Regions from separate parts of the Gordonia sp. PP30 genome, predicted to be linked through region 2. Evidence: riboswitches for the same ligand, from Rfam matches in the RefSeq annotation. Region 2 holds a riboswitch; each other region holds the start of a gene.
What was found. A riboswitch is a leader RNA that binds a small molecule or an ion and turns the genes downstream of it on or off. The one in region 2 is predicted to bind cobalamin.
Positions count from the first base shown of each region.

Region 1 (3,992 bases), 1.2 Mb from region 2:
CGTGCCCGCGTCGGTGGCCTCGGCATCCCCCGTCGCTGCGCTCGCCCGGTCCCCGACGTCGACGCGGCAGAAACGGATGGGCTTCTTGAACTCGGTGAGTTCCTCGATCTCCGCGACCCGCCCGATCACCAGCGGACCGGTGACGGCCGGGAACGGTTCGACGTCCTCGATCTCGAATCCGACGCGGACGAAGCCGGCGTCGATCTGATCGGTCGACGCCGACCAGCCGGGAGCTCCGGCCTGCAGTGCTTCGGTCAGCCAGGACTGGGAGAGGCGCACGGGGAACTTCTTTCGCGTGAGTGCGGGGTGTGACGGTGTCTGCGGTGGGCCGGGGCTTAGAGCGCCGCGCCGAACGGGAGGGTGAAACGGATGTCGCCCTCCACCATGTCGCGCATGTCGGGCAGGTCGTTGCGGAACTGCAGGGTGCGTTCCAGACCCATGCCGAACGCGAAGCCGGTGTACACGTCGGGGTCGATGCCGCTGGCGCGCAACACGTTCGGGTTGACCATGCCGCAGCCACCCCACTCGACCCAGCCGGCGCCGCCCTTCTTCCCCGGGAACCACACGTCGACCTCGGCGGAGGGCTCGGTGAACGGGAAGTAGCTGGCGCGCATGCGGGTGGTGGTGTCCGGGCCGAAGAGCGCCTTCGCGAAGGTCTCCAGGGTGCCGCGCAGGTTCGCCAAGGTCAGCCCCTTGTCGACGGCCAGGCCCTCGATCTGGTGGAAGACCGGGGTGTGCGTGGCGTCGAGTTCGTCGGTGCGGAACGTCCGGCCCGGGCAGGCGACGTAGATCGGCACCTCGCGGCTCAGCATGGATCGCACCTGGACCGGAGACGTATGCGTCCGCAGCACCTGCCGCGACCCCTCGGGAGCGATATAGAAGGTGTCCTGCATGGAGCGCGCCGGATGATCGGGCAGGAAGTTGAGCGCGTCGAAGTTGTGATGCTCGGTCTCCACCTCCGGGCCCTCGGCGATCTCCCAGCCCATGCCGATGAAGACGTCGGCGACCTGGTCGGCGATCACCGTGATCGGGTGGCGGGCGCCGGCCCGGCGTCGCGCCGCGGGCAGCGTGACATCGAGGGTCTCGGCGACCAGCACCGCGGCATCCCGCTCGGCGGTCAGTTCGGCGGTCCGCTCGTCGAGGGCGGCGGCGATCTGTCCCCGCACCTCGTTGACCAGCTTGCCCGCCGCCGAACGCTCCTGCTTGGGGAGCGCACCGAGGGCGCGTCGTGCCAGGGCGACCGGCGACTTGTCACCGACGTGCGCCACCTTGGTCTCGGCGAGCGCCGCCAGGTCCCGCGCATCGCCGAAGGCGGCGACCGCGGCGGTCACCGCGGCGGAAAGCTCCTCCGCGGACGGGAAACTGCTCTCAACGACATCGTCAGACACCGACGTGTTCTCCCTGGGCTCGACTGGCGAATATGCACCACAAGATTAGTCGACGCACCCGGACCCGCCGCCCGCGACCCGAAGGGGCAGGCGGCGGGCGGTCTTCTGCACGACGAGCCGGGCGCGGCGGGAACGGAGGTCGGCAGCACCGTCACGGGATGCTCCGCACCGCCCTGCCGGGGTCGAGTCACACCCCGACGGGGGCCGCCTCTTCACGAACGGCCCGCCGCGGAGCCGGATCGAACAGCCGGTCCACCAACGCGCCGAAGACGAGTCCGATCACGAGCCAGATCAGCGTCTGGTTGAGCAGCGAGTACCACCGGAACTTCCACAGCACGTCGGCGTCGAACCCGGGATAGACGATCTGTCCGGGCGCGACGGTCCTGCCGTCGATGGTCAGCGGCGTGGACAGGATATTGGTGATCGGCTGCGGGGTCTCGGTGGCGGCCCGGGCGAAACCGAACTGGCCGCTGTGCGCCACGTTCGCCGACAGATCGCCCAGCGACGGCATCACCGCGAGCGCGATCCCGAAGACCACCAGGAACCCGACGACGCTGACGATGATCGACGTGCCGCGCCCCAGCCGGGGCGTCAGCTTGACCGCCGCGTACACGGTCAGGCCGAGCAGGATCAGCGAGATGGCCACCATGCCCAGGTACAGGTGTCCACGGGTCTGGATGGTGAAGTCGTGACCGATGGCCGGCGGGTTGGCCGGGTACTTGACGAACGGCAGCAGGAATACGCCGAGGTAGCCGAAACCGGCGATCAGCCACGCCAGAGTGCGCGGACGGATCGAGAACCGGCCGTGCAGCACCACATACGCGACCGCCACGAGCGCACCCATGGCGATGGAGAACCCGATGATGCCGGTGGCGATCCCGACGGTCGACTGGATGGTCCGGCTGAAGATCTCCGGCCCGTCCGGTTCGACCGCCCGGCCGGCCGCCTGATTCAGCGCGTGCAGGGCGTCGTCGCGCCCCGACTCGTAGTCGATGGCCTTGTTGATGACGGGTTCGGCGAAGACCTTGGCGAAGACGAAGCCCAGCACGCCCGCGATCAGACCGGCGAGCGCTCCGCGCCCGATGACACGGAGTTCCATGATGTCGGTCCCCGCTCAGTGGCAGGGGAAGCCGAGGAAGTGACGGGAGTCGTGCACCCATTCGTGCACGACCATCGTCTTGCCGAAGACCGACGTCATGCCCTCGTCGACACCGATGAAGTAGTACGCCAGCAGTGCGAGCAGCACCGTGATGCTCAGGATCAGGGCGACGCGTCCGGCCGACAGCGCCTCGGCGGAGATGCCGGCGCGCGGGTCGTGGGTCGAAACATGTGTGCTCATCGGGAGGGCCTCCTTCGGGGTGGTGCGCCCCGTCGTCGTCGGATATCGAGCATGACGGCCGCGTATCTGACTCGATCCCCGGCCATCCGGTGATCTCACAGTGGCGCCACCGTCCCGGAGTCCCACCGGGTTCCGCTGGCCGTCGTACCCTCTCAAGCCGACCACCCGACATCGCCGCAGGTCAAGCCGGTGACCGATTTGCCACGAAGGTCGCATCCAGGGCGCGATCCACTCTCCCGGCACCGGGTAGATCTACGCATCGGGCACCCCGCAGGACTACTCGACTTGTCTCTTGGGGCCGCTGCAGCACGTTCGCGGGACCCCGATCACGGTAGGTTTGTCCCAAGCTTTGCCCCCGTCGCTCTCGCCCAGGAGGAATAGTGCCCGTCGCACCAGGTTCTGACATCGCCGGTTACCGGGTTGTCGCCCAGCTCGGGTCGGGCGCCATGGGCGACGTCTATCTGGTCGAGAACCCGCATCTGATGCGCCGGGAAGCGATGAAGGTGATCTCGGTCGGCGGGACCTCGAACCCCGACTTCCAGACGCGCTTCACCAACGAGGCCCGCACCGCGGCCGCCCTCGATCACCCGAGCATCATCACCGTCTACGCGTACGGCGTGGAGAACGACGCCCCGTGGTTCACCATGAGCTACCTCGACGGCCCCGACCTGGCGTCGGTGCGGCTCTCCACCGCCGACGTGATCAACGCCGTCTCACAGGTCGCCGACGCCCTCGACTACGCGCACGCGCGGCAGGTGGTGCATCGCGACATCAAGCCGGCGAACATCGTGATCACCCGCGACGAGCACGGCAAGCTCCGCCGCGCCGTGGTGCTCGACTTCGGCATCGCGCGGCTGGCCGACTCGCCGCAGCTCACCGCGGCGAACTCGGTGGTCGGCACCATGGCGTACACGGCGCCCGAGATCATCTCCGGCCAGACCGCCGACGCGATGTCCGATCAGTACGCGCTCGCCTGCACCACGTACACGCTGCTGGCCGGCACCACGCCGTTCCACGGGGACACCTCGGCCGCGATCATGATGGCGCACCTGCAGCAGCCGACGCCGTCGATCGCCCAGGTCCGTCCCGACCTCGCCGCGCTCGCCCCGGTGCTGGAGCGCGCCATGGCCAAGGCCCCGGCCGCCCGCTTCCCCGACTGCCGCACCTTCGCCGCGGAACTGCAGCGCGCGCTCGGCCAGACGCCGGGCGGCACCGCGACCGCGGTGGCGCCGGTGCCACCGGCCGGCGCGCCGAGTCAGCCGTCG
Region 1 covers NZ_CP095864.1:2,583,080-2,587,071, forward strand. Annotated here, with positions in the region: gene pheT (phenylalanine--tRNA ligase subunit beta) at 1-279, opposite strand, end outside; gene pheS (phenylalanine--tRNA ligase subunit alpha) at 336-1,388, opposite strand; gene MYK68_RS11920 (CbtA family protein) at 1,576-2,487, opposite strand; gene MYK68_RS11925 (CbtB domain-containing protein) at 2,503-2,727, opposite strand; cobalamin riboswitch at 2,767-2,912, opposite strand; gene MYK68_RS11930 (protein kinase domain-containing protein) at 3,108-3,992, shown strand, end outside.
Region 1: another riboswitch for cobalamin. It lies ahead of MYK68_RS11925 (CbtB domain-containing protein); the one in region 2 lies ahead of metE (5-methyltetrahydropteroyltriglutamate--homocysteine S-methyltransferase).

Region 2 (3,992 bases):
CGCCTCGCCCTGGCGGGCTCGGCGACGGCTCAACGGGCTGATGCTGATGGGACCCGGTGGCCGCTCAACGGGCTGATGGGGCTCGCCGGCTCAGGCGCGGACGGCCTTGGCGGCGTCGACCATCGCGGTCAGGGCCGCGGTGACCTGCTCGGTGGTGCGGGTCTTGAGGCCGCAGTCCGGGTTGACCCACAGGCGCTCGGCCGGAACGGCATCCAGGGCCTCACGCAGCAGCGTGGTCATCTCGCCGGCGTCCGGGACGCGCGGCGAGTGGATGTCGTACACGCCCGGGCCGACCTCGTTCGCGAAGCCGATCGCGTTGAGGTCGTCCAGAACCTCCATGTGCGAGCGGGCGGCCTCGATCGAGGTCACGTCGGCGTCGAGGTCGGCGATGGCACCGATCACGTCGCCGAACTCCGAGTAGCACAGGTGCGTGTGGATCTGCGTCTCGTCGGCGACGCCGGAGGTCGACAGCCGGAACGCGCCGACGGCCCAGTCCAGGTACGCCTGGCGATCAGCGGACTGGAGCGGCAGCAGCTCGCGCAGGGCGGGCTCGTCCACCTGGATGATGCCGACGCCGGCGCGCTCGAGGTCGACGGTCTCGTCGCGGATGGCGAGGGCCACCTGGTCGGCGGTGTCGGCGAGCGGCTGGTCGTCGCGCACGAACGACCACGCCAGGATGGTGACCGGGCCGGTCAGCATGCCCTTGACGATCTTGTTGGTCAACGACTGCGCGTGGGTGATCCAGCCGACGGTCATCGGCGTGGGGCGGGCGACGTCGCCGTACAGGATCGGCGGGCGCACACAGCGCGAGCCGTACGACTGGACCCAGCCGTTCTGCGTGGCGAAGAAGCCGGTGAGCTGCTCGGCGAAGTACTGCACCATGTCGTTGCGCTCGGGTTCGCCGTGCACCAGGACGTCGAGGCCGATCTGCTCCTGCAGCGCGATGACGGCGGCGATCTCGGCCTCCATCCGCTCGCGGTAGGTGTTCTGGTCGATCTCCCCGGTCCGCAGCTGCTGGCGGGCCTTGCGTATGTCGCCGGTCTGCGGGAACGAGCCGATGGTCGTGGTCGGCAGTTCCGGCAGCTTCAGGGCCGCGCGCTGGCGTTCGCGGCGGTCCGCGGCGTCGTGGCGGCGGCGGTCGGCCTCGGCCAGGGCCGCGAGCCGATCGCGGACGGCGGCGTCGTGCAGGCGCGGGTCGGTGGCACGGGAGGCCAGGGCGTCGCGGGCGGCGTCGAAGGCCTGCTTCTGGGCGGCGCGCCCGTTCTTCAGTGCCCCCGACAGTGCGGCGACCTCGGCGAACTTCTCGCTCGCGAAGGCGAGCCAGCCGCGCAGGGCGTCGTCGAGCTCGGTCTCCGGGGCGAGCGAGTACGGGACGTGCAGCGTGGAACACGACGTGCTCACGGCCAGTTCACCGACCGCCGGCCGCAGGTCCTCCAGGGTGGCCAGGGCGGCGTCGAGGTCGGTGCGCCAGATGTTGCGGCCGTCGACCACACCGGCCACGACCAGCTTGTCGTTCAGGCCGGCGGCCTTCACCGACTCGGCGGAGCCGTAGACGAGGTCGACGCCGACACCCTCGACGCGGGTGCGGGCGAGCGCGGCCAGCGACTGGCCAGCGTCGCCGAAGTAGGTCTGCACCAGGATCTTCGGCCGATCCGGGGCGCTGGACAGCCGGGTGTAGACGCGCTCGGCGAGCTCCGCGAGGCCCTCGTGGGCGTCGGTCATCAGGACCGGCTCGTCGAGCTGCACCCACTGCGCGCCCGCGGCGTCGAGCTCGGCGAGGAGCTGCTCGTAGAGGGGGAGCAGGTCGTCGATGCGGCTCAGCGGCTCGGCGGCGTCGTTCACCGCCTTGGCGAGCGCGAGGAAGGTGATCGGGCCGATGACGACCGGGCGGGCGGGCATGCCCTGCGCCGTCGCCTCCCGGTACTCGGCGAGAACCTTGGTCGGGTCGAGGGCGAAGACGGTGTCCCCGTCGATCTCCGGGACCAGGTAGTGGTAGTTGGTGTCGAACCACTTCGTCATCTCCAGCGGGTGGATGCCAGTGTCTTCGCGGCCCGCTCGCTCCGCTCCCGGCGCCGAGGCGCCGCGGGCGGCGGCGAAGTAGCGGTCCAGCGGATTCTCGACGCCCGCGACGCGCGGCGGGAGCGCGCCGAGGAGCACGGCGGTGTCGAGCATCTGGTCGTAGTAGCTGAAGGTGCCCGTCGGGATCGAGTCGAGTCCGGCGGTCAGCAGCTCGGCCCAGCCGGTGCGGCGCAGCTGCGCGGCGACGCGCTCCAGCTCGGCGGCGTCGATCCGGCCGGCCCAGTACCCCTCGACCGCTCGCTTGAGTTCACGATCGGCGCCGATCCGGGCGGTGCCCGGCACGGTGGTGGTGAAAACCATCTTTCTTCTGTTCTCCTGCATACAAGGGTGACGACGAACGCCCTTACCGGAAGCGGAGACGAAGAGCCCCAGAGACGAAAAGCCCCAGAGACGCGCTTCGACTTCGCCCAGGTCCACGAGGCGGAACGTCACCGGATGCGGCGCATCCGGTACAACGGGCAGGTCTTCGGGCTCATCGGCGCGCGTCGGGAGAGTGACGCTCCTACTGGCCGTCGCTTCCCGGCCGCTGGGGGCGGCCAGTGCGTGGTGACGGCGGTCGTTCCGATATACCGCTGCGGGTCAGCTCCGGAGTCTCACCGGATTCCCTCTCGCGACATCCACCGCGTCGTGCGATGCCTGCCGCTCGACGTCCGCGCGGTCACAGGGGCTCCTGGGCGACGGCGCGACGGACGAACCGATTGCGGGTTCAGTGTAGGTCGCGCATGGATGGGGTGTCACGACGGCCGGCGGGAGTGGGTTTAATTCGGGGCCCGGCTTGACGCCCACCGATTCGGTGGGCAGCGCCCAGTGAGTGGGTCGTCGCCCACTCTGCGGTGTGGGCGACATCGAAATCGCTGGCACGGGCTGTGGACAACCCGGGGCTCACTGGTACAGGTCTGTGGACTGTCGTTCGACGAGGGCGCCGGAGTGGCCTTTCCTTGGACCATGACCATCGCGATCGACGACCTGCCCCGCGACCGCTACGGGTTGATCCGGCGCGCCTCCGCGCACCAGGCCGGGGTGTCCGACGATCGGCTGTGCGTCGCGGTGAGAGCCGGGTTGCTGGTGCGGCTCTGCCGCGGTGTGCGGGGTGAACTGGTCCCGCTGCTCCGGTCGTGGCTGCGGCGGCTCGGAATCGGCGTCGGATGACCGGCGCGGTTCTTGCCCACGGAGTCGGCCAGCACTTCGTCGCCCACTCCGCGGGCTGGGCGACGACGAAGTCGCTGGCAGCGACGTGGACCGGCGGGCCGCGGGAAGCGCGCGTAAACTGGGCTCATCATGTCGCTCGGTGAAGTCGCCACCGGCGGCCGGTCGGGGCCGGTCGTCGGGGTCGTGCTGGTGTCCCGGGGCGACGAGGGGGCCGTGCCCGACGACAGCGACGACATCCCGCAGCTCGAGCGGCTCCGCGCACTTCTGGCGGGGTTCGGCGCCGGCGGATGCGGCGACCTGTATGTCGCGCTCGGCAGCCGGGTGGTTCAGGCGCCGCGGGACTCGTCGACCGCCTTCTACGTGCCCGAATGGTACGACGCCCTCGACGAGACCGTCGGCGCAGCGCTGACCTTCGCGGCCGGCATCGACGGCGTCGCCGGGGTCCTGGTGCAGACCATCGACAGTCAAGACCTGGGCGACGTCGGCGTGGCCCGCGTCCTCGACGCCGCCGCGGGGCGGCCGGAAGTGCTGGTGCGGGCGTCGTGCCACGGGCATCTGGCGCAGCCGGTGTACGTCGGGGCGGGACTGCTCACCGACGTCTCCCGGGTGATCGCAGACTCCGGCGGCGCGGTCCGGTATCTCCGCGAGCACGCCGGTGAGGTGGTCACGGTCGATTGCAGCGATTTGGCCGGGCCGGTCGTGGACGTGCTGGGCTGAGCGTCGGCCGACTTGGCTCGGGGGCGTTTCGACGAGCCCGCCAGCAG
Region 2 covers NZ_CP095864.1:1,422,294-1,426,285, forward strand. Annotated here, with positions in the region: gene metE (5-methyltetrahydropteroyltriglutamate--homocysteine S-methyltransferase) at 91-2,379, opposite strand; cobalamin riboswitch at 2,520-2,715, opposite strand; gene MYK68_RS06560 (hypothetical protein) at 3,025-3,228, shown strand; gene MYK68_RS06565 (hypothetical protein) at 3,358-3,945, shown strand.

Region 3 (3,992 bases), 130 kb from region 2:
CGTTCACGGCGACGGCGAAGTAGGTCGCCGCTCGCAGGTACGACGACGATGCGCTCACCGTCCGGCCCGCGTCGCGTTCGGCGTCCGCGTCGGCCCGCACGCGTCGTCCCAGGGCGAGCCACGCGTCGAACCAGCGCTGATGATCACCGTCGGGGACGCCGTCGATGGCGGCGAGTACCTCCCCCACATCCGAGCCCCCGTGCGCCGACGCGCCGAGCACGCACCGCACCGAGAAGTCGAAGTCCTTGTCCCGATAGAACCCTTTGCTGAACACCCGGTTCAGGTGCGAGTCGAACGGACCGGCCATGGCGATTCCTTCATCGGTCGGTGCCGTCACGGCACCGAGGTCGGGCTGAGGCCGCCACCGGGTCTCAGCGTGGCGCAGTTCGAGGCCGTCGGCCTCCTTGCGAAGCGGTCGGTGAGGAAGCGCGCGGTCTGCTCCTGGAAGGGAATGAACGCCTCTCCATGCGCCTTGCCGGTGAACTGCGCGTACGACACCCGCACACCGCGGCGGCAGTACGAGTACGCGAGACTCTCGACGTCGCGGGTGATCATCACCCCGTCACCGGTGCCGTCGACGTCACCGACGCCGAGGAGCATCGGTATGCGCGGGGTACCGGATGTGCCCATGATGTTGTCGTTGATCGCCCGCACGACACCCGGCACGTCGAGCAGCGAACGGTAGGGCGGTCGTACCATGTCCGCGTCGGTCAGCCCCGGATATTTCGCGGCGAAGGCGTTGATGCACTGCGACGACACCGTCTTGACGATCTTCTTGCCCCGTGCGGACAGGAACGCATCGGTGTCCAGCGAGTACGCGCGCCGATAGGCGACGATCAGCGCCGGGATCACTCCCGCCCAGTCCTTGCTTCCGCTGACGTAGGGCAGGTTGTGCGCGAGGTTGACCGGAAGTCCGCCCGCCGCAGCGGCGATGAGCCGGATCTCCGGGGCGTATGACGGCGCCACCTCCGCGCCCCACTGCGTCGGCACCGAACCGCCGGAGTATCCGGCCATGGCGACCGGCGTGGTCGTCGGCAGCCGCAGGATCTTCTGCGTCGCGCGGACCCCGTCGAGCGCGGCGTATCCGGCCTCCCGCCCGATGGTCCACTGCAGATCGGGGCCCTCGTAGTCGGGCACCACCACCGTGTACCCCTGGGAGAGATATCCGCTGATCACACCCTGTTCCAGGGTTCCGGCCGCGCCGGGGGAACCCGCGCCGGTGAGCGTGTACGACGGGTCGCATTGCGGCCCGAGCGCATCGTAGGCCATGTGATACGACAGCAGCTTCGGCGGTCCGGTGACCGGGGGCTGAAGGATCGTCGCGACTGTCGACGTCGGCCGCCCCTGTTGATCGGTGGTCCTGTACAGCACCTGGGAGCTGCGGATCGGCGCCGTCGCCCCGCGGTAGCCGAAGGGCACCGACCGGGTCCGGAGCACCGCGCCGGGTGCATAGGCGCCGAGCAGACCGTCGTATCGGTAGAACGGGTCCGCCGAGGGCGGCGGGATCGGTGGTGCCGCCGAGACCGGAGCCGATCGCCACCCCGGCCCGACGACGGCGAGGAGGACGATCGCCAGCACTGCACCGACACGATGACGAACCGTGCCATGCATGCCGGCACGCGGTGACCTCATCAAGGAATGTTCCCACGATGGACCCGGTCGCCGGTGATCATCGACAGAAGTACCTGTGTACCTGTCCGATAGCGTCCCACCGTTCGCGCGCTACCATGCAGGCGACGTCGCGGTGTTCGGGAAGTCCGGTGAAGTGCCGGCGCGGTTCTCGCCACTGTGAGCAGGTCCGGGTACCACGACGGGGTATGTCCCCAGCCACTGGGCGCTCAGCGCCCGGGAAGGTGTGGTTCCCGGTAGACCCTGCGTAGCCAGGAGACCGGCCGCGACGTGAACCGATTCCACGAGATATGGAAGGCGGGTCGCTTTGCGCACCCTCACCACCGTCGCGGCCGCATGCACCGCCGCCGCGCTCACCCTCACGCTCGCCGCCTGCGGCAGCAGCACCGACGACAAGGCCACCGACGGCGCGATCACCCTGAAGAACTGCGGTCACACCGTCACGCTGAAGGCCCCGGCCACCCGCGCGATCACCGTCAACCAGGGCGCGACCGAGTCGGCGCTCGCGATCGGCGCCGAGAACGACATGATCGGCACGGCCTACCTGGACGACGAGATCGCCCCGCAGTTCAAGGCCGCCTACGACAAGATCCCGGTCATCGCCCCCAAGTACCCCGACCTGGAGACCGTGATCAGCAAGAAGCCCGATCTCGTGGCCGCGTCGTACGGTTCGGCGTTCGCTGACAAGGGCATCGGCACGCGCGAGGAGCTGGCGAAGCTGGACATCGCGACCTATGTCTCGCCCTTCGGCTGCGAGAACAAGGCCGACCGCGCGGCGTCGTCGTGGGATGCGATCGCCGGTGAGGTGTCCGACTACGGCAAGCTCTTCGGCCGCACCGACGCCGCCGACGGCGTGAACAAGAAGATGCGCGACACCCTCGCCGAGCTCAAGAAGAAGGACGCGGGCAAGGGCACCACGATCATGTGGTGGGACGACGCCACCGATACCCCCTCGGTCGGCGCGAAGAGCGGTGGACCGCAACTCATCATGGACGCGGTGGGCGCCACGAATGTCTTCGCGGACCTGGACGGCAACTGGGCCGACACCAGCTGGGAGCAGGTCATCAAGGCCGACCCGGACGTCATCGTGCTGATCGACGCCAACTTCTCCCGCGCCGACGCCAAGCGGCAGTTCTTGGAGAGCGACCCGGCGCTAGCGGGCCTGAAGGCCGTGAAGAACAAGTCGTACATCGTCATCCCGTTCTCCGAGTCGACGCCGGGGGCGCGCACCATCGACGGTGCTGTGACGCTGTCCGACGCGCTGGCGAAGCGCTGACCCGGACCACCGGCGCACCGGCCGCGCCGCGCCGATCGCGCGTCACCTTTCCGATGCTGGTGGCGGTGCTCGTCGTGCTGGTCGCGCTGAGCATCGGCGCCGGCGTGGTGATCGGTTCGGTCGGACTCAGCCTCGGCGACGTCGCGGCGGCGGTCGGCGCACGCCTCGGGTTCCACACCGGTGTCGGCGCGGGGAACGAGTACATCGTCGTCGATCTGCGGATGCCGCGCGTGGTGACCGCCGCCGCGGCCGGCGCCGGCTTGGCCGTCGCCGGCGCCGTCCTGCAGTCGCTGACCGGGAACGTCCTGGCCGACCCGTACCTGCTGGGCATGTCGTCCGGGGCATCGGTCGGCGCGGTCCTGGTCCTGGTGACCGGGCTCGGCGTCGGGGTGGGGGCCGGCCTCGGCCCGGTCGGTGTCGCCGCGTTCGTCGGCGCGCTCGGCGCCCTGGCTCTGGTCTTCGCGATCGCGACCACCCGGACGGGGGCGTTGCTGCCCAACCGGCTGATCCTGGCCGGCGTCGCCGTCGCACAGGGCGGCGCCGCGATCTCGTCGGCGCTCGTCTATTTCAGCGATCCGCACGCGGCCGCCGCGGTCCTGCGGTGGACGCTCGGCTCGGTGGCCGGTGCCCGCTGGCCGTCGACCACGCTGGTCACCGTCATGGTGATCCTCACGCTCGGCGTCGTCTGGTCGTACGCGCGCACGCTCGACGCCTTCGCATTCGGCGACCGCGCCGCGTCGAGCCTCGGCATCTCCGTCACCGCGACCCGCTGGACGCTGTACATCGCCGTCTCGCTGTGCACCGCGGTGATCGTCGCGAACTCCGGCATCATCGGCTTCGTCGGGCTGGTGGTGCCGCACGTCGCCCGCCTGATCATCGGGCCGCTGCACCGGCGGATGCTGCCGGTCACGGCGCTGCTCGGCGCTCTGCTTCTGGTGTGGACCGACATCCTGGCCCGCAGCATCCTGAATCAGCAGGAGTTGCCGCTCGGCCTGGTCACCGCGATCATCGGTGTCCCGGCGTTCGTCTGGATTCTGCGACGGCACGGGGCGGCCGCATGACCGGGACGACGTCGCCGGCGCTGTCG
Region 3 covers NZ_CP095864.1:1,288,932-1,292,923, reverse strand. Annotated here, with positions in the region: gene MYK68_RS05985 (alpha/beta hydrolase family protein) at 1-307, opposite strand, end outside; gene MYK68_RS05980 (lipase family protein) at 334-1,611, opposite strand; cobalamin riboswitch at 1,726-1,911, shown strand; gene MYK68_RS05975 (ABC transporter substrate-binding protein) at 1,937-2,905, shown strand; gene MYK68_RS05970 (FecCD family ABC transporter permease) at 2,971-3,966, shown strand; gene MYK68_RS05965 (ABC transporter ATP-binding protein) at 3,963-3,992, shown strand, end outside.
Region 3: another riboswitch for cobalamin. It lies ahead of MYK68_RS05975 (ABC transporter substrate-binding protein); the one in region 2 lies ahead of metE (5-methyltetrahydropteroyltriglutamate--homocysteine S-methyltransferase).